3 regions of the Bradyrhizobium sp. JR3.5 genome follow, and region 3 is predicted to be linked to each of the others. Evidence: predicted binding sites of a transcription regulator. Region 3 holds the regulator's gene; each other region holds the start of a gene.
What was found. The regulator PhoB, encoded in region 3, activates phosphate uptake and scavenging genes when phosphate is short. The targets are predictions, from matches to a motif close to TGTCATNNANCTGTCAT.

Region 1 (6,379 bases), 1.8 Mb from region 3:
GCGTTGATCTATTTTGCGATCCTGTTTCCCTCGACGCTGGTCGCGCGCCGGCTGGAGCGCGGGCTGACCTACGACAACGTGTGACTTGCTTCGCCTCTCCCGCTTGCGGGGAGGTCGGATCGCATCGTTAGATGCGATCCGGGTGGGGGTTTTCTCCACACGAAGAGCGTCGCTTGTGACGACACCCCCACCCCGACCCTCTCCCGCAAGCGGGAGAGGGAGATCACTACCGTCTTGGCAATTACCTCAGATACTCAGCTCCACCGGCACGTCCTCCGGCTTGACGCCGGCAAGGCCGAGGCCCTTGACGAACCATTCGCGCATCTGGCCGATGCCGCGGTTGTAGTCGATCCACACCGACAGGAAATCGCGCCAGCGCTTGTCCTGTTCGCGTCGCACCGCCGTGCCGCTGGCAATCGTCACCGAGGGCGAGGCCAGGATCTTGTAGGTGCCGAGGTTCGGGTTCTTGGCGATCGCGGTCAGCCCGAGCACCAGCGCGTTGACCACGCAATCGACGCGGCCCGACGACATTTCCAGCATCACCTCGTCGCGCGACTTCAGCGACTTGATGGCGGCGTTCGGCGCAAAGCGCCGGGCCACCGCCTCGTTGGCCGAGCCGACGTCGACCGCGATCTTGACCTCGGGCTTGTTGATGTCGGCCCAGGTCTTGGCCTCGAGGCCCTTCTTCAGCATCGCGCCGAACGGATGCGGGAACACCAGGTTGGTGAAATCCACCACCAGCGCCCGCTGCGGGGTCGGGTTGAGCGCAAAGCCGAGGTCGATCTTGTTGGCCTGCAGATCGAGGATTGAATTGCCATACGTCGACTCGACATATTCCAGCTTGACGTCGAGCAGCTTGGCAAGGTCGTTCGCCATCTCGATCGAGAAGCCGGACCAGGTGCCGGTGGCGAGGTCCTTGTTGAAATAGGGCAGCTCGCCCGGCAGCACCGCGATCCGCAGCACCTTGTTGGCCCTGATCCGGTCGAGCGTGTTGTCGGCCTGGGTCTGCGCCGAGGCCGGGGTTGCCATGGCGGCCGCGAGCGCCGCGCCGCTGCCGATCCCGAGCGCATAGCGCAGCGCGTCGCGGCGATCTTCGGAAATTGCGATGTCGTCGGATTGAGTCAAGCGGGCCTCCCTGCACCAGATCAGGGAAGCCTAGCGTCGGCATCCGGCCCCAGCAAGTGCGCGCGCCTGCGCCATTGGTAGGCGAGGGGTGGCTGTCTCTTGCTCTTCACCTCTCCCGCTTGCGGGCCCGCAAGCGGGAGGGGGGCCAGAGCGTGCACGTGGTCCGATCAATACGTTCCCGGCACGTACATCTCCGGCGGGATCGGGCCGCGGTGATAGTCGGGGTTGCGGACCCGCGGCGGCAGCACCACCGGTTGGTGCGTGACCTGCTGATAGGGGATCTGGGTCAACAGATGCGAGATGCAGTTCAGCCGGGCACGCTTCTTGTCGACGGCATCGACGATCCACCACGGAGAGTCCTGCAGGTGCGTGCGCTCCAGCATGGTCTCCTTGGCCTTGGTGTAGAGCTCCCAGCGGGTCCGCGCCTCGACATCCATCGGGCTCAGCTTCCACTGCTTCAGCGGATCGTGGATCCGCATCGAGAAGCGGAGCGCCTGCTCCTCGTCGGTGATCGAGAACCAGTATTTCAGCAGGATGATGCCGGAGCGGATCAGCATGCGCTCGAATTCCGGCACCGACCTGAAGAACTCCTCATACTGCTCGTCGTTGCAGAACCCCATCACCTTCTCGACGCCGGCGCGGTTGTACCAGCTGCGGTCGAACAGCACGATCTCGCCGCCGGCCGGCAGATGCGAGACGTAGCGCTGGAAGTACCATTGCGTGCGTTCGCGCTCGTTCGGCGCCGGCAGCGCCGCGACGCGGCAGATGCGCGGGTTGAGCCGCTGCGTGATGCGCTTGATGACGCCGCCCTTGCCGGCGGAATCGCGGCCCTCGAACAGCACGACGACCTTCTTCTTCTCGTGCTGCACCCAGTCCTGCAGCTTGACCAGTTCGCCCTGCAGCCGCAGCAATTCGCGGAAGTAGAGCTTGCGGTCGATCGACGGGCTTCCGGCGGCTCCGTCGTGGTCGAACTCGTCGAGCCTCACGTCGTCGAGCTCGAGTTCCTCGTCGAGGCTGTCGGCCATCTCCTGATGGATGCGGGCGCGCAAGGCTTCGTCGCGGGCGGCTTCGTCGGTGAGGTCGGAGGCGGTCATGAAGGTCCGTCTTTCGGAGTGCTAGATCGATCGGCGGGAGCATTGACGGGCGATGTTACCTCTCTATGACATTGGCATGACCGCTGCTTCACGCAGCCGGCGGGACTGTGCTAACAAGCGATGACAAGATCAAAAAAGGAGACGCCGATGATTTCGCTCACGCCAAAAGACGTCCTGCCCGAGGACGGCACCGCCGGCACGCTGGTCGGACGGGTCTGGCTGCCGCAGGCGGGCGGACCCGCCGTGGTCGCGGTGCGGGGCGACGGCGTGTTCGACGTCACCGCGCGCTTCCCCACCGTGAGCGCGCTGTGCGAGGAAGCCGATCCTGCGGTCGCGTTGCGTGCCACGCATGGCGAGCGGATCGGCGATTTCGAGGCGATCCTCGCCAACACGCCGCCCGATGGCCGCGACGCGACAAGACCGCATCTGCTCGCGCCGGTCGACCTGCAGGTGCTGAAGGCCGCCGGCGTTACCTTCGCGATCTCGATGCTGGAGCGCGTGATCGAGGAGCGGGCACGCGGCAACCCGTCGTCGGCGGAGGCAATCCGCAAGGAGGTGGTGCGGCTGGTCGGCGACGACCTCTCCAAGCTGAAGCCGGGCTCCGAGCCGGCGATGCGGTTGAAGCAGGTGCTGATCGACCAGAATGCCTGGAGCCAGTATCTGGAGGTCGGCATCGGCCCCGACGCCGAAGTGTTCACCAAGGGGCCGACGCTGTCCTCGGTCGGCACCGGGATGGATGCCGGGCTGCATCCGAAGTCGACCTGGAACAATCCCGAGCCGGAGGTCGTGCTTGTCGTCTCCGGTGCCGGCACGATCGTCGGCGCCGCGCTCGGCAACGACGTCAACCTGCGCGATTTTGAGGGCCGCTCGGCGCTCTTGCTGTCGAAGGCCAAGGATAACAACGCCTCCTGCGCGATCGGCCCGCTGCTGCGGCTGTTCGACGGGACCTTCTCGCTCGACGACGTCAGGGAGATGGATGTCGGCCTCACCGTGAAGGGCGCGGACGGCTTCGTGCTCGGGGGCCATTCCTCGATCTCCAAGATCAGCCGCGACCCGACCGATCTGGTTGCCCAGACCATCGGGCCTGTGCATCAATATCCCGACGGCTTTGCGCTGTTCCTCGGCACGATGTTCGCGCCGGTCAAGGACCGCGACGCCAAGGGTGAGGGTTTTACCCACAAGCGCGACGACATCGTCACCATCGAAGCACCCCAGCTCGGCAAGCTCGTCAACCGCATGCGGGGCAGCGATGAATGCGAGCCCTGGACATTCGGCGTTGGCGCGCTGATGAAGAACCTCGCACAGCGCAAGGTGCTGTGAGGAGGAGCGCAGCATGTTGCACGTGGGGTGGGTCAGCGAAGCGTAACCATCATCTTGCCGCGCGTCATGGTAGGTTACGCTTCCGGCTAACCCACGCCCTAGGCACCTCGCTCCTTGTGATTGCGAGGAGCGAAGCGACGAAGCAATCCCATCCCACCTTGCGGCACCACGGATTGCTTCGCTTCGCTCGCAATGACGGTGCACGTCGTTCTGCCATCCGAGGCGCGGCTCAACGTCTGGCAAAGACGTGCTATCTTGCTTGCCGTCGCCGCCGGCGTTGTCGAACATGTTCAGAAACCTGCGCGGCAGATCAATCGCGTGCTGCAACTTGAGGGCGCGCGGATGCATGAAATTCGGCGCGACCGCTTGTCGCGCCCTTATGTGATCCAGTTCATCCTCGTTCGCGCTGCTTCGCTTCAGCATACGGGCTCGACGCGAACAGAAGGAGTCGCGGACATGAGCGAGCAGCCATCGAATGGAATGCCTGATTGGCTCACGACCGATATGCTGGTGATTGCCGTCGCACTGGCCATCATCGTGGTTGGCATGTGGATCGCGCCGTAGCCTGGTTGCTCCGGCTGGTTGCCACGCTGAGACATCGTGGGATGATGTCACCACCCTAGGCGCGAGGCGATGGCGAGCCTTACAAGCCGATCATCCGGAAGATCATGCCGCCGACATTTGGGCCATGATGGTGATGGCGGCGATGACGGCTTCGCGGCGGTTCGTCACCGCCTGCGGCGGCCATCGCGCTCCTGCCGCCGTCCCGCTCGGGGCCAACAGCGTCGAACGCGGCCTTCTGCTCGTCGCTGAGCGCGCTGTAGAAAGTGTCCACGGCCGGACGTACCGTTCCGATCGCCTGAAGCATGGAATCGAGTCTCGCTCCGACCGCCGCAAGGCGTGCCGGTGGCGTGCGCGCATCGGTGGGCGGGCAGGACGATTTCAATGTGTCCTCAGCCTTTGTCGCAGCGTCCCGCATGGCATCGAGGCTCGCCCGCTGTGCATCGGTTGGCTTGACGTTGCGTTCGATGATGTCGCCGGGCCATGCGATGGCGGCGGGCTGCGCCGTATTGCAGTTGCCGCTGTCCGCCGTCGCCTCATGCTGGCCGCGGTGCTGATCTGCCACCAGCGCGGTCACCTTCGCTTTCTGATCGTCGCTGAGCAGCCCATAGAACCTCTCCAGCGCCGGCTGAAGAATCCCAACTGCGTCGCGCATGGCCTGGAGGCGCTGCTGCATCGCGGCGAGGCGGCTCGGCGCCGTCAGCGGCACGTCCTTGGGGCATGAATTGAGAATGGTCGCGGATGCCTTCTGCGATGCGCTGGCGAGGTCGTCGAGCGCGGTGCTCTGCTCCGCATTGGGTTGAATGGCGCTGCGGAACTGCTCGATCGGGAAGCCGGCGATATCGCTTCTGTCGCTGCCGCACATGTCGGCAAGGGTTGTGGTCTGAGCGGTGGCGCGCGATCGACCCGTGGCCGGCGGCCGGGGACCGGCATAGCCGGGCAGGTAATAGGCATAGCCGCTCAAGGCATCGTAGTCATAGGGACCGAACAGGCCGGCATACAGATCGCCATAGCCGTAATCCCAGAAGTACGGGTCATAGCCCCCGCCCCACCAGGCGTAGTCATAAAGATCGTAATAGGCATAGGGCCAGAAGATCGGGCCGACCCAGCCATAGCCGCCATTCGGATGGCGCCACCACCCAACGCCACCCATGGCGGCTCCGGCGGCGGCAGTCGTGATCGCGGCGCGCGTCATCGGATTGCGCAAGCCGCCAGGCTGGCGCAGGGCGGTGCTGATCTGGCGTGAGGCCAGCGCGTGCCCCACGGCGCTCGCATTGTGCCGCATCGCAGCTGGTGAGGCGGCACGTTGGCCGGCAGCTACGTTCGGCGCGCTGCGCGCAGCGTGAGCGGCTGGACGGAATTGGGAATGACGCGCAGCGGAGCCGCCGCTGAGCCTCGTGCCTCCTCTTGCAGCGGGATGAATGGTGTGAAAGCCGCCGCCACGCGCGCCGCCGGCGTGGAATCCGCCGCCGTGGAAACCACCACCGTGGAAGCCGCCTCCGCCTCCATGAAAGCCACCGCCGCCACCATGAAATCCGCCCCCGCCGCCATGAAAGCCGCCACCGCCACCGCCATGACCTCCACCGCCGTGGCCGCCACCGCCCCCGCCCCCGCGGGCAGCATCGGCGCTGCCTGCGAGCAGCGCAGCCGATGCCGCGACCGCGAGGATTGTGGCGAGTGCCAACACGGTGTGTCTGCAGCGGGCAGCCCTCAGCATCTTTCCTCACCCTTCGGATACTCAGTGATGCCTGACATCAACATCGAAGGCCGCTGCCGGGTTCCCGCGACGATCCGGTCGCGACGATTTAATTTGCAGCGCGGGACCTGCGGCGAGGGCGTCCGCTCCGGTGGAGAATCGCGACGTCAAGGGTGAGAGCTTCACCCACAAGCGACGAGATCGTCACTATTACCGCGCCACGGCCCGTCAGCCGCATGCGCACCAGCGACGAATGCGAGCCCTGGACCTCACGGTTTTACCTATCAGCGCTCCTGGGTCAGTGTGCAACGAAACCGCCGTCGACGGGCAGCGCAACGCCAAGGATCAGGCTCGCGGCGGGACTGCATAGCCACAGCACGGCGGCGGCAACCTCGTCGGGCTTGCCCATCCGGCCGATCGGCTGCTGCTTCAGGAATTCCTTCATCGCGTCGGGATCGATGGCGTCGCCCATCGGCGTCTCGATGCAGCCCGGGCAAATCGCGTTGACCCGGATGCCTTCGGCGGCGACATCGAGCGCGGCGCTCTTGGTCAGGCCGATCACCCCATGTTTGCTGGCGTGATA
Region 2 (6,379 bases), on a different contig from region 3:
CCGTTTTTGCGCTCGGTCATGCCCAATTCCAGATGATAATGGGCTGGTTACGAGGAATTCCGCCCCCGCGCAATGGCTCGCGGCGATGCGGCCGCGATACTATGTAGATAACACCCGGCCGCCCCGCAAAAGAGCCGGATATCGAGTAAAATCAGGCTTCTAGCCGGGAAGCGATTCAAGTTGAGCATTCCGAATATCATCACTCTCGGCCGCATCATCCTGGTGCCGGTGATCGTCTGGGCCATCGTCTCGAGCCAGATGGAGATCGCGTTTGCGATCTTCGTGATCGCCGGCGTTTCGGACGCGGTCGACGGTTTCCTCGCCAAGCGCTTCAACATGGCGAGCGAGCTCGGCGCCCTGCTCGACCCGCTCGCCGACAAGGCGCTGCTGGTGTCGATCTATGTCGCGCTGGGAATCTGGGGCGCGGTGCCGCGCTGGATCGTGATTCTCGTGGTGTCGCGCGACATCATGATCGTCTCCGCCGTGATTGTGTCATGGTTGTTCGACAAGCCGGTCGAGATGAAGCCGTTGATGGTGTCGAAGCTGAACACGGTGGCACAGGTCGCGTTCGCGGCTTTGGTGCTGGCCTCGCTCGGCTTCGGCTTTCAGCCGCACCCCTACGACCTGATCCTGATGGGTCTGGTCACGATCTTTACTTTGGGTTCGGTGTCCCTCTATCTCGTGGAGTGGGTGCGGCACATGAGCACGATCGAGGCTCGGTAGCGCACGATCCGGAAAAGTGGAAACCGGCTTTCCCGCGACAAACGCCAAGCGTTTGCGCAGGGATCATGCTAAAATAACCTGGTTTGGAGATTTGCGTGGCCGGTAGCGTTCAACCTCGTCAATTGGCTTTGGCCCTACCGCACGAGGAGAAGCTGACCCGCGACGATTTCCTCGAGGGGCCCGCCAATGAGGCGGCGCTGGCGCTGATCGACGGCTGGCCCGACTGGCCGAACCGAATCATGCTGCTGGTGGGGTCCGAAGGCTCCGGCAAAAGCCACCTCGCCGCGATCTGGGCCGAGATCGCCGGCGCACGCTCGACCGCGGCGCATGCCCTGACCGCCGACACGGTGCCGATGGCGCTTGCGACCGGCGCGCTGGTGGTCGAGGACCTGAGGCCGTCGGATTTCGACGAGCGCGCGATGTTCCATCTGATGAATCTCGCCCGCCAGGACGATGCCTTCGTGCTGATCACGGCGCGCGTGCCGCCGTCGGCGTTCGAGATCGAGCTGCGCGATCTGCGCTCGCGGCTCCGCGCGGTGCCGATAGTGACGTTGCTGCCGCCCGACGACCAGCTGTTCCGCGGCCTGATCGTCAAGTTCTGCGCCGACCGTCAGATGAGCGTGGACGAGCCGCTCGTCAGCTACCTGACCAACCGGATCGAGCGGTCCTATACCGCCGTCCGCCAGGCGGTCGAGCTGCTCGACACCGAGGCGCTCCGGCTCGTCCGGCCGGTGACCCGGGCGCTGGCGGCCGAGCTGTTGCGCGATGCCTGAGCAGTCCCGCGGCTTGACGGCGCAGGCCGGCGGAACATCAATGTCATCGAAACGTCATCGCAATATCACATGGTCTGCGCGGCCCTCGGCTAGACCGCCCCAGCCCCCTGCCCGGAATTGGACCAGCACTTGATGGACTCGGCACAAGCTTCTGAAATCAAAGAGAAAGATGCGGAACTTCCGCCCGTCCCCGCGGTCGCGACCAGCCCCGAGCGATTCATCAACCGGGAGCTGTCCTGGCTGCACTTCAATCGCCGGGTGCTCGAGGAATCGGTCAATCTCGGCCATCCCCTGCTGGAGCGGGTCCGCTTCCTGTCGATTTCGGCGAATAACCTCGACGAGTTCTTCATGGTCCGCGTCGCCGGCATCAAGGCCCAGGTTCGCGAGGGCATTGCCGAGCGCAGCCCGGACGGCCTGCTGCCGGCCGAGCAGCTGGTGATGATCAACAAGACCGTGTCGCAGCTCGCTTCCGATCAGCAGGCGATCTGGAGCGACCTGCGCGAGCTCCTGTCCAAGGTCGGCATCCAGCTGGTCGACGGGCGCGACGTGACCAAATCCGAGCGCACCTGGATCGAGGATCACTTCCTCCACAACATCTTCCCGCTGCTGACCCCGCTCGCGATCGACCCGGCGCATCCGTTCCCGTTCATCCCGAACCTCGGCTTCACGGTCGCGCTGCAATTGTCGCGGATCGCCGACGGCAAGGCGATGAACGCGCTGATCCGCATGCCCAGCAAGATCGACCGCTTCATCCGCATTCCCTCGACCAAGGAAGGCGCGCCAGCACGGCTGATCACACTCGAGCAGGCCACCGGTCTGTTTATCGGCCGCCTGTTCCCCGGCTACACCGTCAAGGGCCAGGGTGCGTTCCGCATCATCAGGGACTCCGAGCTCGAAATCGAGGAAGAGGCCGAAGACCTCGTTCGCCTGTTCGAGACCGCGCTCAAGCGCCGCCGGCGCGGATCGGTGATCCGGCTCGAGATCGAGGCCACGATGCCCGAAGAGCTGCGCGTCTTCGTGCAGCACGCGTTATCGGCCGCGGACGATGAAGTGATCCTGGTCGACGGCGTGCTCGCGATGAACGAACTGTCGCAGCTCACCCGCCTCAATCGCCCCGACCTCGAATTCCCGCCCTACGTGCCGCGCCATCCCGAACGCGTCCGCGACCATGGCGGCGATATCTTCGCCGCCATCCGCCAGAAGGACCTCGTGGTCCATCACCCCTACGAATCCTTCGACGTCGTCGTCCAGTTCCTGCAACAGGCGGCGCGCGATCCCGACGTGGTCGCGATCAAGCAGACGCTCTATCGCACCTCGAACAACTCGCCGATCGTACGCGCGCTGGCGGATGCCGCCGAAGCCGGCAAGTCGGTGACCGCGCTGATCGAATTGAAGGCGCGCTTCGACGAGGAGGCCAATATCCGCTGGGCGCGCGACCTCGAACGCGCCGGCGTGCAGGTCGTCTACGGCTTCATCGAGCTGAAGACGCACGCCAAGCTGTCGATGGTGGTGCGCCGCGAGGGCGGCAACCTCACCACCTATGTGCACACCGGCACCGGCAACTATCATCCGGTCACCGCCCGCATCTACACCGACGTCTCCTACTTTACGTCGGACCCGATCATCGGCCGCGACGTCGCGCGGGTGTTCAACTACATCACCGGCTATGCCGAGCCGAGCGACATCGAGAAGATGGCGGTGTCGCCGCTGACATTGCGCAAGCGGATCATCGAGCACATCCACGGCGAGATCGCCCACGTCAAGCATGGCCGGCCCGGCGCGATCTGGATGAAGATGAACGCGCTGGTCGATCCTGACATCATCGACGCGCTGTACGACGCCTCGCAGGCCGGCGTCTCGATCGAGCTCGTGGTGCGCGGCATCTGCTGCCTGCGGCCGGGGCTGCCTGGATTGTCCGAGAACATCCGCGTCAAATCGGTGATCGGCCGGTTCCTGGAACACGGCCGAATCTATTGCTTCGGCATGGGCCAGGGCCTGCCGAGCGCAAAAGCTGCTGTGTATATCTCGTCCGCCGACATGATGCCGCGGAACCTCGACCGCCGCGTCGAGGTGCTCTGTCCGCTGCAAAATCCGACGGTGCATCAGCAGGTTCTCGAACAGATCATGGTCGCGAACCTGAAGGATACCGAGCAGAGCTGGCAATTGTTGCCGGATGGGTCGTCAACGCGTATGAAGGCCGCGAAAGGCGAAGAGCCCTTCAATCTGCATGACTATTTCATGACAAATCCGAGTCTGTCCGGCCGTGGTAAGTCTCTCAAGGAATCTTCACCGCGCCGTCTCACGCGTCGTAACGAGCGTCAGCAGCCATCGTCTTAAGGGGGCCCTACGGTGAAGCGGCCGCGGAAGCGCGCTTCCAGCGTCGCTGTGATCGATATCGGCTCGAACTCGGTTCGTCTCGTGGTTTACGAGGCGATGGCGCGCAGCCTCATCACCATCTTCAACGAGAAGGCGCTGTGCGGGCTCGGACGCGAGGTGCAGAGCACCGGCCTGCTCGCAACCGATGCGGTCAACAAGGCGCTCACCGCGCTGCGGCGCTTTCGCGCGCTGTGCCGGATCCAGCAGGTCGGCCGCGTCTACGCGATCGCGACCGCGGCCTGCCGCGATGCCAAGAACGGCCCGGACTTCATCGCCAAGGCCGAGCGCATCTGCGGCGCCAAGATCGAGATTCTGACCGGACCGCGTGAAGCGAAGCTATCCGCGCTCGGCGTCGTCTCAGGCGTGCACAATCCGAACGGCATCGTCGGCGACCTCGGCGGCGGCTCGCTCGAACTGATCGACGTCAAGGGCAACCGCGTGCGCAGTGGCGTGACGCTTGCCGCTCGGCAGCCTTGCGCTGCAGGACCTCTCGAACAAATCGCTCAAGCGCGCCGAACGCATCGTCAAGAACGAACTGCTGGGCGTCGCCCAGCTCAAGACCGGCCGCGGCCGTACCTTCTACGCGGTCGGCGGCACCTGGCGCGCGCTGGCGCGCATCCACATCATCCAGAGCGGCTACCCGCTCAAGGTGATGCACGGCTATTCGATTCCGGCAGCGGACGCGCTCGACTTCGCGCAGCGGCTGCGGCGGCTGGCGGCGACCAACATGCTGGCCAATATCGAATCCGTCGCAGATGCGCGGCGGCCGCTATTGGCCTACGCCGCGCTCGTGCTCGAATACATCATCCGCGTCGCCCAGCCGAAGACCATCGTATTCTCGACCTTCGGCGTGCGCGAGGGCCTGCTCTACGAGATGCTGCCGCAGGCCGAGCGCGCCAAGGACGGCTTGGTCTGCGCCGCGCAAAACCTCAACGAATTGCTGTCGCGCTCGGCCCGCCACGCCCAGGAGCTGACCGCCTGGACCGACAGGCTGGTGCGCGTCGTCAGGCTGCGCGAGACCGAGGAAGACCGCAGGCTGCGTCACGTCGCCTGCCTGCTCTCCGATATCGGCTGGCGCGTCCATCCCGATCATCGCGGCGAGGAAACCCTCAGCCTGATCATGAACGGCAATTTCGGCTCGATCACGCATCAGGGCCGCGCTTTCGTCGCGCTCTCGGTGTTCTATCGCTACGCCGGCCTCAGCGAGGAAAACGAACCGCCGCCGCAGATCCGCGCGCTGGTGACGCCGGCGATGGACGAGCGCGCGCGCGTGCTCGGTGCCGCATTCCGCGTGGCGCATCTGATCACGGCGGCACGCACCGGCGTGCTGCCGGCAACCCATTTCCGCACCCAGGGCCGCAAGCTGATGCTGGTGTTCGAACACCGGATGGTGGATCTGGTGGCCGATCGCGTCGGCAGCCGCTTCAAGCAACTGGCGCGGCTGCTCGGGCGCGCCGGCTCGATCGTGCGGCGCTAGACGTCGTCGGTTCTGATTTCAGTCAGAACCGACGACGTCCAGCTCTCTAGCTTTGAGGCGTTTTCTTCACGCGAACCGGCGTCCACTTTGCTCGAAAGCGCTACGGGACCTCACGCCGCCTTGGCAGCGTGCTTGGCCTTGCGAAGCGCGTGACGGCGCCAGATCGATCCGATGACCAGCACCACGACGATGCCGAGCACGGCGAGCGTGATCTCGCCGCCGTTGCCGCCATGGGCGAATTGCGGCGACATCCCGACCGAGGTCAGCCAGGAATCGAGCCTGGCACCGAGCGGTCCGGCGAACAGCGCATCCAGCTTGGGATGCACGGCCGGATCGGTCGCGATGACGTCGCCCGCGATCCAGCCGAGCAGCGCGGCACCGGCCCAGACCAGGATCGGCAGCTTGGAGAGCAGCGCCATGATCAGCGCCGCACCGGCAACGATCAGGGGAACGCTGATCGCGAGTCCGAGCACCAGCAGCGGCACGCTGCCGTTGGCGGCAGCGGCGACCGCAATCACATTGTCGAGGCTCATCACGATGTCGGCGACGACGACGATCTGAACCGCGGCCCACAGATGCGAGGCCGTATGCACGCTGTCCTCGTCCTCCTGTTCCGGCACCAGGAGCTTGGCGGCGATCACGATCAGCGCCAGTCCGCCGACCAGCTTCAAATATGGAAGCTCCATCAGGCTGGCGACGATGCCGGTGAAGATGACACGCAGCAGCACCGCCGCGGCGGCGCCGAGAATCATGCCCCACAGGCGCTGGCGCGGCGCGAGTCCGCGGCAGGCCAGCGCGATCACGAGCGCGTTGTCGCCCGACAGCAGGACGTTGATCCAGATGATCTTGCCGACGGCGACCCAGAAGGTCGGGGTCGCCATCTCGTTCTTGAACTCGGTGAAGAACGCGCCGATGTACGCCGGATCAAAGATCTGCCACAGCCAGTCCACAGCGAGTCCTATTCGGCCTTGCGGCCGCCCCTGGCGGCGGTGGTCCGCCGCTCCCAGTCCATGTCGACGCGGTCTCCCCA
Region 3 (10,226 bases):
GCGACATAGGAGATCTCGGCGAGAAAGATCGTGAACAGGAAGACATGCGCGACATAGATCTGCCAGACCCGGCGCAGGATGCGCGCGGTCGCGATCACGAAGCCGCCCTCCAGCATCGCGCGGCCATAGACGAAGGCGGCGGTGTAGCCGGAGATGAAGATGAAGATCTCGGTGGCGTCGGAGAAGCCGTAGTTGCGGATCGTCAGCCAGGTCAAAAGATTGGTCGGCAGATGGTCGATGAAGATCAGCCACAGCGCGAGCCCGCGGAACAAATCGAGCCTGAGCTCGCGCTCGCCGGTCGCCGGCAGCGAGATCGCGGGCGCCGCCGCCACGGCTTTCGCCTTGACCTCTGCATCGGCCTTGGCGTCGGCCACCGGCGAACCGGCTATGGGATCGGCAATCGAGCTCATCAAACACCGTGTCGGCTGCGGGCGCCCGCAGGTCGTGCTGAAAAGATAATATCGGCCCACAACTTGCCGACAAAGCACAGAGTGCGGCGACATGCGGCCGCGCTTTAGAGCGGAACTATGTTGAAACCACGATGAACAGCCGGTCCCGGGACCGGCCTTTCACGGCCTGCCCGGCGATTGGTTCCGGCTGACCAATTGGCTATGATGGGCGCCTGTTTGCGCATGATCCGGCCGAAAGCGGATTTTGCGCCGAGATCATCGGATTGAGCCGTATGTACCGCGCCGTTACCCGCCAGATCGAAGTCACCGTCGAGCCGAACTTCATGCCGGAGCGCTCGTCGATCGACCGGCGCGAATACTTCTGGTCGTACAAGATCGTGATCGTCAATTCGGGCCCGGAAACGGTGCAGCTGCGGACGCGGCACTGGATCATCACCGACGCCACCGGCCGACGCCAAGAGGTGCGCGGCGAGGGCGTGGTCGGCGAGCAGCCGGTGCTCGCGCCAGGCGAGCGCTTCGAATACACCTCCGGCGTGCCGCTGCCGACCGCCTCCGGCTTCATGACCGGCAGCTACCAGATGGTCACTGAAGCCGGCGAACGCTTCGACATCGACGTGCCGACCTTCTCGCTGGATAGCCCGAGCCCGGACGGGAAACGGGTGCTGAATTAGCCGTGCCGTCGATGCCGCCGCGGTCGTACCTCGTGAATGCGGGGCACGAAACTTCTGAGAGACGGAAGTAATTTCGGGATTTCCTATCGGCCCGACGGGCGAACCCGGCACGATTGAATTCAACCCGTCATCGTTGTCTCGCGTGATCCGATCGAAGCCGCCGGTTAGAAATTTCGCGGCCACCAGATCGTAAGACCCCCTGCTTCCGCGGACATAGACCCTGGCCGCAGCGGCACATATCCGATCGCGGTTGGCATCGAAGGCGTGCAGAAGGCCCGGCTCGTCGAGGTAGGCATCCGATTGAAGTCGCTTCAATGCGCCTTCGGTGACGAAGAACGATGCCTCAATAGCACTGTCATATCCCCAAAACCGCACGGCGCGCCGCGTTTGGTCGTATGAACGACTATGATTTGGAAATTCAATCATGGGTAAGGCCTATCAGGTTGTTGCCACGGCTTGTCGCGACCCGTAACGCGCGCATTGAAGCGACGTGACGTTTGGTCAATATCGATTGCAAGATTTGGCAGCTAAGGCTTCGCGCTTCCGCAAGGGGATGCTGTAACAATACAGTTGCGCTGCTGATCAGGTGGCTACTCCGCTATCGAATGACAAGCCCACTCGGCACGTATCGGGGCAATCGCTCGCGTTTTTCGTGCCGGATACGTCCAGATTCGCCCGATTGCGCAGAAAAACATTCGCCGAAGGGCCACCTTATGATGATACGGTCGGTGATGTCTCCAGCCGACCTCCGCCCCGACCCGCGTGCTGCAAGCAGCTTGGCACCGCTGCAGGACGTTGTGGCGGAAGAGAATATCAGCCTTCGGCTTCTCCTCGCGCAGGCCGCGGTCGATGCCCAGAGTCTTCTGACCGCGGCCGGCCTTGACGCCAAGGAGCGCGAAGCGGCCGACAAGCTGCAGAAGGTGATCCTCGAGGAGCTGCACCACCGCATCAAGAACACGATCGCTACCGTCGGTGCCATTGTCTCCCAGAGCCTGCGCAACCTGGAAGGGGTCGAACATGCGCAGCACGCCATCGAGGGCCGGTTGCTGGCGCTCGGGCGGGCGCACGATCTCCTGCTGCAGGCAAGATGGAGCAGCGCGGATCTCGGCACGGTCGTCCGCGGCGCCACCGAAGCCTTCAACAATCCGGATGAACCGAAATTCTCGATTTCAGGACCCGGTATTCGCATGACGTCGGGCGCCGTCATTGCCATCGCAATGACACTCAACGAGCTCTGCACGAACGCCACGAAGTTCGGCGCCCTGTCCGCCCCACAGGGGCGGATCGACATCAGTTGGACGCTGGATCAACCAACACAGCGTTTGCATCTGACATGGACCGAGAAGAACGGTCCGGCAGTCCACCCTCCGGAACGGCGCAGTTTCGGGACACGGTTGATCGAAACGCTCGGCAGGCAGCTGCGCGGCGACGTGCGGCTAAGCTATGAGCCGACCGGTTTCGTGTACACATTCGACGCACCATTGGCTTCTCTTACTTCGTCAACCGCATAGCCGACGTCCCGAACGCACGCCAAAGTCTGGATATGCTGCCCTCCGACTGCGAATTGAGTCGACTACCGGACGTAAGGGGTGTCTACTGCGGTGATCACTGCTCCGCCTCTGGCCGATACCGGTGACTGAGAGTGCTGCAAGCTCCCGCCAGTAACCAGGAGAGCTTTATGCCGACTGCTCAACACAGCCAGCCTGAACCGCCGCCTCATGATCTGCCGGCGTTGGAAGCCGTGAGGATAGGAGATGCTGCGAAGCCATTCCTGCCCGGCCTTCAGCGCAACGCGATGCTTCGCAAGGCCCGGCTGGTCGAAACCGCCTCGCACATCAATGATTGGCTGACATCGCCCGGCCTGCGAACGCCGAGCTGACTGCCGACTTTGAGGAAACGCGGCCCCACAGTACGGGGCCGGCTGGGACCGCAATTCTTCCGATGCCGCTGGGGCCCGGCCTCCGGTCGCCTCTCACCAAGCGACGGCTTCGACATTGCTTCCAACTCTGCTTCAGGAACTGGCGACCGCGGTGAACGTTGTCGCGGTGCAGATATTCACGCGCGCCATCCGATTGGCTTGTGCCCGGTGATTTGTGGCCTCGGTGCTCGTTATTCGACCCTTCGCCTCCCATATACAAATCAATCCTCGTCAGCCATCGAGATTGGTCGGAATGCGCGGAGACCTCCAAGGAAAGGGACCGCCATGTTCAAATCTCAGCAGTACCGCACCAAGGCAGCCGCATACGGCGAACTGATCAAGCGTTCGAGCAGTCAGGGCGAAAGCCGCAAGTTTCAAGAGCAGCAAGACCGCCTCGCTTCGCTCGCGGATAACGAGCAAGGATTGGCGGACAATTTCGACAACGCAATAAACGTCGCGGAGCAGGACCGCTCTCGCGGCGCCGCCCTTGCCGCCGAAGAGGAGTACGTTCTGCGGTGCCTCGGCGCGGCCATCATCATGCAATGGAACGTGCTGCCGAAGGCGCTGCAGCGGGAAATCTTCGACACCGCCGGATCGGTCGGAAAACTGTTGGAGACGTCGGCGCTCCGCGGGCAGATCGCGCGCTTCCTGCACAAGCACAAGGATGATGCCGGTCGCGACAAGGTTCTGGAGGCGCGTCAGGACGCGAGATCGGGCGCTGCGGCTTTGTCGCGATGGGACAATGAAGGAGGTGCAGTCCCCGATGGACCGCCGATGTGAGCCAACCACGACAACAGGAGATTCACCATGTCACTTACCCAATTTGACGTCGATGACGGACAGCACAGCATGGACGGGCTGCGACTTTTCGCCCGTGATGGAAATGAACGGGTCGAGGCATTCATCGGCCGCAAGGTGATGGACGTCTGGGCCGAGTCTGTCGAGCATCGCGGCGGACATCAAAGCCTGTTCCGCGATCAATACAACGCACTCGGCAGGCTGAACCTGGCGGCGATCGAGCGGATCGTCAGTGCGAAATACCAACGCGGTGCTGCGTTCAACCGCCAGCATCCCTATGTCGAGGTACTGTTCTCGGATATCACCGACAGCGGGGAGACCTTGAATCTGAGCGGGCTCGTGCGCGAGACCCTGCCGCCCGCGTTTCACCGGCTGAGTTGAGATCGATCCAGGAGGATTCCCATGACGAAGAAAACCCTGCACTCCATTGAAGAAACAGAGCCGAAGAAGCCACTGCGCGCCGACCGGCCTCCCACCGAAGGCTTCGTGATCATTGTCGACAAACACTTCAAGTCGGAGTTCGACACCGCCGAGGCTGCTGAAGCGTCTGGCCGACAACTGAAGGCGTCGTATCCGATGCTTCAGATCGAAATCTATGACGCCGCCGGCAAGACCCGCACCTTGCTGAGCTGACAGGCCTGGTTGCCGGGTCTCGTGGTCGGTTTTCCGCCTACTCGACGCCGGCTTCCTGCGGCGTGAATTCGTAGACCGACGAGCAGAACTCGCAAGTCACGACCACCTTGCCGTCCTTGACCATCTCGGCGCGATCGTTCGGCGCAAAGCTCTTCAGCATCGACGACACCGCATCGCGCGAGCAGGAACACTGCGCGCGCAGCGTTTGCGGGTTGAAGACGCGCACGCCGCGTTCGTGGAACAGGCGGTACAGCAGCCGCTCGCCGGAGAGATCGGGATCGATCAGCTCGACATCCTCGACGGTGGAGATCAGCGACTGCCCCTCGACCCAGGCGTCGTCATCCGGCACGCTGTGCGTGGCCGTGCCTTCCGGCGCATCGCCGGGATGCAGATCGGCCTGCTTGGCGCGTTCGGGGGCCTTGGGCAGGAATTGCAGCAGGATGCCGCCGGCGCGCCAGTGCAGCTTGCCGCCTTCGCCGCCGCGCATCTCCTCGCCGACCGCGAGCCGCACCCGCGTCGGAATCTGCTCCGAGCGCAGGAAATATTCGTGGGCCGCCTCTTCCAGGCCGCCGCCGTCGAGCGCGACCAGGCCCTGGTAGCGGCTGGTGTTCGCGCCCTGATCGATCGTCATTGCAAGGTGGCCCTTGCCGAGCAGCTCACCCGAGCTCTGCCCGTCCTTGAGGCGCGCCACATCGTAGCGCGCATAGGCACGCAGCCGGTCGGGCGCCTGGAAATCGACGATCAGGAGCGAGACCGGACCGTCGGTCCGAGTCTGCAGGATGAAGCGGCCCTCGAACTTGACGGAGGAGCCGAGCAGCGTGGTGAGCACGATGGCCTCACCGAGCAGCTTGCCGACCGCGGGCGGATAATCGTGCTTGTGCAGGATCTCGTCGAGCGCGGGGCCGAGCCGGGTCAGCCGGCCGCGCAAGTCCAGCGCACCGACCTCGAAGGCCAGCACAGCATCGTCAACAGGAACCGCCGAGGGCGCGCGAATGGGCGTCTCGGCCTGAATTTTGATGTCGGGGGATTGTGAAACCATGGCGCTCTATCTGGGGTCTCGGACCATGAAATAAAGGGGTTCAGCATACCGGGAATCGACGTCGTCCCTGCGAAAGCAAGGACCCATAACCACAGGATTTTGTCGCGGCACAAGGCGTCTGCCCATGTGCCTTTTTCGCAGGCCGCGGCGTATGGGTCCCTGCTCCAGTGCGCAATTGCGCACAAGGCAGGGACGACGGCATTGATGTCGTCGACTACGCGACCGTGTCGAAACACCAGGCCAGAATGCCCTTCTGCGCATGCAGGCGGTTTTCCGCCTCGTCGAACACCACGGATTGCGGGCCGTCGATCACCTCGTCGGTGACCTCCTCGCCGCGATGCGCGGGCAGGCAGTGCATGAACAGCGCGTCCGGCTTGGCGAGCGACATCAGCTTGGCATTGACCTGATAGGGCTTCAGCACGTTGTGGCGGTGCTCGCCCTCCTTGTCGCCCATCGACACCCAGGTGTCGGTGACGACGCAGTCGGCGCCGCGCACGGCGGCTTCCGGATCGGTGCCGAGCATGATCGGCGCGCCGGTGGCCTTGATCCAGTCCCGCATCGGCTTCTTCGGCGAGAGCTCGGGCGGGGTGGCAATGTTGAGATTGAACTTGAACCGCTCCGCAGCGTGCGCCCAGGAGGCCAGCACGTTGTTGTCGTCGCCGGTCCAGGCCACCGTCTTGCCCTCGATCGAGCCGCGGTTTTCCTCATAGGTCATGAGGTCGGCCATCACCTGGCAGGGATGCGAACGCCGGGTCAGGCCGTTGATGACGGGCACGGTGGCGTGGGCGGCGAGCTCGAGCAGCGCGTCATGGTTGAGGATGCGGATCATGATCGCATCGACATAACGCGACAGCACGCGCGCGGTGTCGGCGATGGTCTCGCCGCGGCCGAGCTGCATCTCGGCGCCGGTCAGCATGATGGATTCACCGCCGAGCTGGCGCATGCCGACGTCGAACGACACCCTTGTGCGGGTCGACGGGCGCTCGAAGATCATCGCCAGCGTCTTGCCTTCGAGCGGCTTCCTGCCCTTCTCATGCGCCTTCAGCTTCGCCTTCATGGCGGCTCCGGCTTCGAGCATGTTGCGCAGCTCGGCGAGCGGCAGCTCGTTGATGTCGAGGAAGTGACGGACCGGCTTGCTCATTATCCAGCCGCCTTCTTCGGCTGCGGCGCCGATAGCACAGAGCAGGCGCGCTCGAGCGCTGTGATCGACTGGTCGATCTCGGCCTCGGTCACGATCAGGGGCGCCAGGAACCGCACCACATTGTCGCCGGCGCCGACGGTGAGCAGCTTCTCGTTGCGCAGCGCGGCGATCAGATCGCCCGACGGCACCACCGCCTTGACTCCGATCAACAGGCCCTCACCGCGCACCTCCGACAGCACGCCGGGATAGCGGTCGACCACGGAAGCGAGCTTCTGCTTGAGCAGCAGCGACATCTTCTGCACGTGCTCGAAGAAGCCGGGCTTGAGCATGACGTCGAGCACCGCATTGGCGGCGGCGACCGCGAGCGGATTGCCGCCGAAAGTCGAGCCGTGCGAGCCCGGCGCCATGCCGGCCGCAGCCTGCGCGGTCGCCAGCACCGCGCCGATCGGGAACCCGCCGCCGAGCGCCTTCGCCAGCGACATCACGTCCGGCGTGACGCCGGTGCGCTTGTAGGCGAACAGCTCGCCGGTGCGGCCCATGCCGGTCTGCACCTCGTCGAAGGCGAGCAGCAGGCCATGCTCGTCGCACAGCGCGCGCAGTGCTTTGAAGAACGCCTGCGGCGCCGAGCGCACGCCGCCCTCGCCCTGCACCGGCTCGATCAGGATGCCGGCGGTGTGCGGGCCGATCGCCTTCTTCACCGCCTCGATGTCGCCGTGCGGCACCTGGTCGAACCCGTCCATCGGCGGGCCAAAGCCTTCGAGATATTTCGCCGAGCCGGTCGCAGCCAGCGTGCCCAGCGTGCGGCCATGGAAGGCGCCCTCGAAGGTGATGATGCGGTAGCGCTCCGGATGGCCCTTGGAGAAGTGGTGGTGGCGGACCAGCTTGATCACGCCCTCCATCGCTTCGGCGCCGGAATTGCAGAAGAACACGAAGTCGGCAAAGCTCTGCTGGCACAGCCGCGCGGCGAGCACCTCGCCATCCGGGCTCTTGAACAGGTTCGACATGTGCCAGAGCTTGGTCGCCTGCTCCTGCAGCGCCTTGACCAGATGCGGATGCGCATGCCCGAGCGCGTTCACCGCGACACCCGAGGTGAAATCGAGATAGCGGTCGCCGTTGGTTGCGATCAGCCAGGCGCCCTCGCGCGCGCTCGAAGCCGAGATCGACCCGGGCGAAGACGGGGAGCAGATGCGACGAGGCGTTGGTCATGGCGTTCACTGCCGGTTTGAAGCCGTCAATTGCCGCGCGCCTTGACGCCAACACAGCAACCGCCAGCTTCGGAAAACAAAACGGCCGCCTTTGCGGGCGGCACGTACGGGTCATTCTATGCGGCGGCCGGTAAGTGTCAATCGTCAGGAGCCGGCCTTCCTGCAATACGAAACCAGCGCAATCCGGAGCATTCCGGTGCGGTGGAAAAGCCTCATAGCAATGCTTAACTTTGTGGGAACATGTGGACGCACGGCCGCGGACTCTTGCGCCAGAGTCACGCCATATTGTAGCGTTTGGCCTGTCGGGTACGACATCTCGTGCGGCAGTACTGGACCCTCTAAGTAGCCTTCGTGTCTCGCGTAAACGTTCGGGCGCAACACCGTGCCCGGCGAGGGCTAAGGGATTCTGGCCGAAGGGATATTTGTCCAGATTGGCTCGCAGCGCCGCTCCGATGAGTGGCCGGCGCCATGCGAAAGGAAGAATGTGATGACTGTATTGACATGGTCCGACGATCGCGTCGAGCAGCTGAAGAAGCTCTGGGAATCCGGCCTCTCGGCCAGCCAGATCGCGGCGGAACTTGGCAATGTGACGCGAAACGCCGTGATCGGCAAAGTGCATCGGCTCGGCCTCTCCGGCCGCGCCAAGGCCCCCTCCACGGCCGCGCCGCGGCAGCGCAAGGCCCGCCCCGCCCAGCACATGATGCGGGTGGCGCGCCCGGTCTCGCGCGGCAACACCGCGCTTGCGCACGCCTTCGAGGTCGAGATGGAGCCCGATCCGATCTCCTTCGACAACGTGGTGCCGATGAGCCAGCGGCTGTCGCTGCTCCAGCTCAACGAGGCCACCTGCCACTGGCCGGTCGGCGATCCCTCGAGCCCGGAATTCTTCTTCTGCGGCGGCAAGGCGCTCGCCGGCCTGCCCTATTGCGCGCATCACTCGCGCGTTGCCTACCAGCCCGCCAACGATCGCCGCCGGCCGTCGGCGAAGCCACAGATCAAGTAGCACTCGGGAAACTGCCTGGACTGCAAAAACAAATCCCCGCGAAAGCGGGGATTTTTTTGTGTGATCGTCGCGCGGAAGTATCCACCAGCGTCGTCCCGGCGAAAGCCGGGACAACGCCGTGTTGTGGCTTGAGGTTGCCGTGCAAGCCTTACGGCTGCGGCTCGGCCTTGGCAAACCGGTCGTCGAGCGCATAACCGGCGCCGCGCACGGTGCGGATCGGATCCTGCTCGCGGCCCGGATTGAGCAGCTTGCGCAGGCGGCCGATATGCACGTCGACGGTACGCTCATCGATATAGATGTCGCGGCCCCAGACGCTGTCGAGCAGCTGTTCGCGGCTGAACACGCGGCCGGGATGTTCGAGGAAGAATTCGAGCAGCCGATACTCGGTCGGACCGAGATCGATCGGACGTCCCGAGCGCGCCACGCGGCGCTTCTCGCGATCGAGCTCGATGTCGCCATAGGTCAGCACGGTCGCAAGCCGCTCCGGGCTCGCGCGGCGCAGCAGGCCCTTCACCCGTGCCAGCAGTTCCGGCACCGAGAACGGCTTGACGATGTAGTCGTCGGCGCCGGTCGCAAGCCCGCGCACGCGCTCGCTCTCCTCGCCGCGCGCGGTCAGCATGATGATCGGAAGCTGCTTGGTCTCGGGACGCGCCCGCAGGCGGCGGCACAGCTCGATGCCGGACAGGCCCGGCAGCATCCAGTCCAGTACCACGAGGTCGGGAACGCGCTCCTTCAGGCGGGTGTCGGCATCGTCGCCGCGCCCGACCGTTTCGACATCGTAGCCTTCCGCATCGAGGTTGTAGCGCAACAGTGTCGTCAGCGCTTCCTCGTCTTCGACTACCAGAATGCGTGCGCTCATCGGCTTAAATTCTCTCTCTGTGGTGATCCGTTGCCCAGACGCAAACCGAAACGCTTACTTTCCTGGGCATAATCCCCGCGGAAACGACTTGTCGTGAAGACAATCCGGCTCCGCGCTCGCGGATCATGTCCTAGGTACCCGGCACAGTGGTGGCAAAGTTGGTCATGTCGCCCTTCGGGCGCTTGTCGGTGATCTGCTGTCCCTCGATCATGTAGAACACGGTCTCGGCGATATTGGTGGCGTGATCGCCGATCCGCTCGATGTTCTTGGCGCAGAACATCAGATGGATGCAGAACGAGATGTTGCGCGGATCCTCCATCATGTAGGTCAGCAGCTCGCGGAACAGCGAGGTGCAGATCGCATCGACCTCCTCGTCGCCCTTCCAGACGTTCATCGCCGCCGGCAGGTCGTGCGCGGCATAGGCGTCGAGCACCGACTTGACCTGAGACAGCACGAGGTCGGTCATGTGCTCCAGGCCGCGGATCAGCTTCAGCGGCTGGAAATCGCTTTCCAGCGCCGCGACGCGCTTGCCCATGTTCTTGGCGAGGTCGC

Region 1: the regulator PhoB is predicted to act here: its motif matches at 2,285-2,301, upstream of ppk2 (polyphosphate kinase 2).
Region 2: the regulator PhoB is predicted to act here: its motif matches at 1,538-1,554, upstream of ACVWW1_RS12685 (RNA degradosome polyphosphate kinase).

The regions. Positions count from the first base shown of each region.
Region 1 covers NZ_JBSRYV010000002.1:5,559,369-5,565,747, forward strand. Annotated here, with positions in the region: gene ACVWW1_RS43465 (amino acid ABC transporter permease) at 1-84, shown strand, start outside; gene ACVWW1_RS43470 (transporter substrate-binding domain-containing protein) at 247-1,125, opposite strand; gene ppk2 (polyphosphate kinase 2) at 1,293-2,219, opposite strand; gene ACVWW1_RS43480 (fumarylacetoacetate hydrolase family protein) at 2,367-3,539, shown strand; gene ACVWW1_RS43485 (hypothetical protein) at 3,732-4,103, shown strand; gene ACVWW1_RS43490 (Spy/CpxP family protein refolding chaperone) at 4,183-5,385, opposite strand; gene ACVWW1_RS43495 (hypothetical protein) at 5,418-5,723, opposite strand; gene ACVWW1_RS43500 (SDR family NAD(P)-dependent oxidoreductase) at 6,095-6,379, opposite strand, start outside.
Region 2 covers NZ_JBSRYV010000001.1:2,519,919-2,526,297, forward strand. Annotated here, with positions in the region: gene purM (phosphoribosylformylglycinamidine cyclo-ligase) at 1-20, opposite strand, end outside; gene ACVWW1_RS12675 (CDP-alcohol phosphatidyltransferase family protein) at 181-723, shown strand; gene ACVWW1_RS12680 (chromosomal replication initiator DnaA) at 819-1,496, shown strand; gene ACVWW1_RS12685 (RNA degradosome polyphosphate kinase) at 1,629-3,833, shown strand; partial or broken gene ppx (exopolyphosphatase) at 3,846-5,349, shown strand; gene ACVWW1_RS12695 (TerC family protein) at 5,460-6,299, opposite strand.
Region 3 covers NZ_JBSRYV010000002.1:3,732,925-3,743,150, reverse strand. Annotated here, with positions in the region: gene ACVWW1_RS34745 (OpgC domain-containing protein) at 1-410, opposite strand, end outside; gene apaG (Co2+/Mg2+ efflux protein ApaG) at 683-1,081, shown strand; partial or broken gene ACVWW1_RS34735 (DUF1488 domain-containing protein) at 1,277-1,507, opposite strand; gene ACVWW1_RS34730 (sensor histidine kinase) at 1,813-2,592, shown strand; gene ACVWW1_RS34725 (hypothetical protein) at 2,760-2,960, shown strand; gene ACVWW1_RS34720 (hypothetical protein) at 3,285-3,779, shown strand; gene ACVWW1_RS34715 (signal transduction histidine kinase) at 3,807-4,178, shown strand; gene ACVWW1_RS34710 (hypothetical protein) at 4,200-4,430, shown strand; gene ACVWW1_RS34705 (Hsp33 family molecular chaperone) at 4,468-5,469, opposite strand; gene argF (ornithine carbamoyltransferase) at 5,684-6,610, opposite strand; partial or broken gene ACVWW1_RS34695 (acetylornithine transaminase) at 6,610-7,816, opposite strand; gene ACVWW1_RS34690 (GcrA family cell cycle regulator) at 8,303-8,815, shown strand; gene phoB (phosphate regulon transcriptional regulator PhoB) at 8,964-9,674, opposite strand; gene phoU (phosphate signaling complex protein PhoU) at 9,805-10,226, opposite strand, start outside.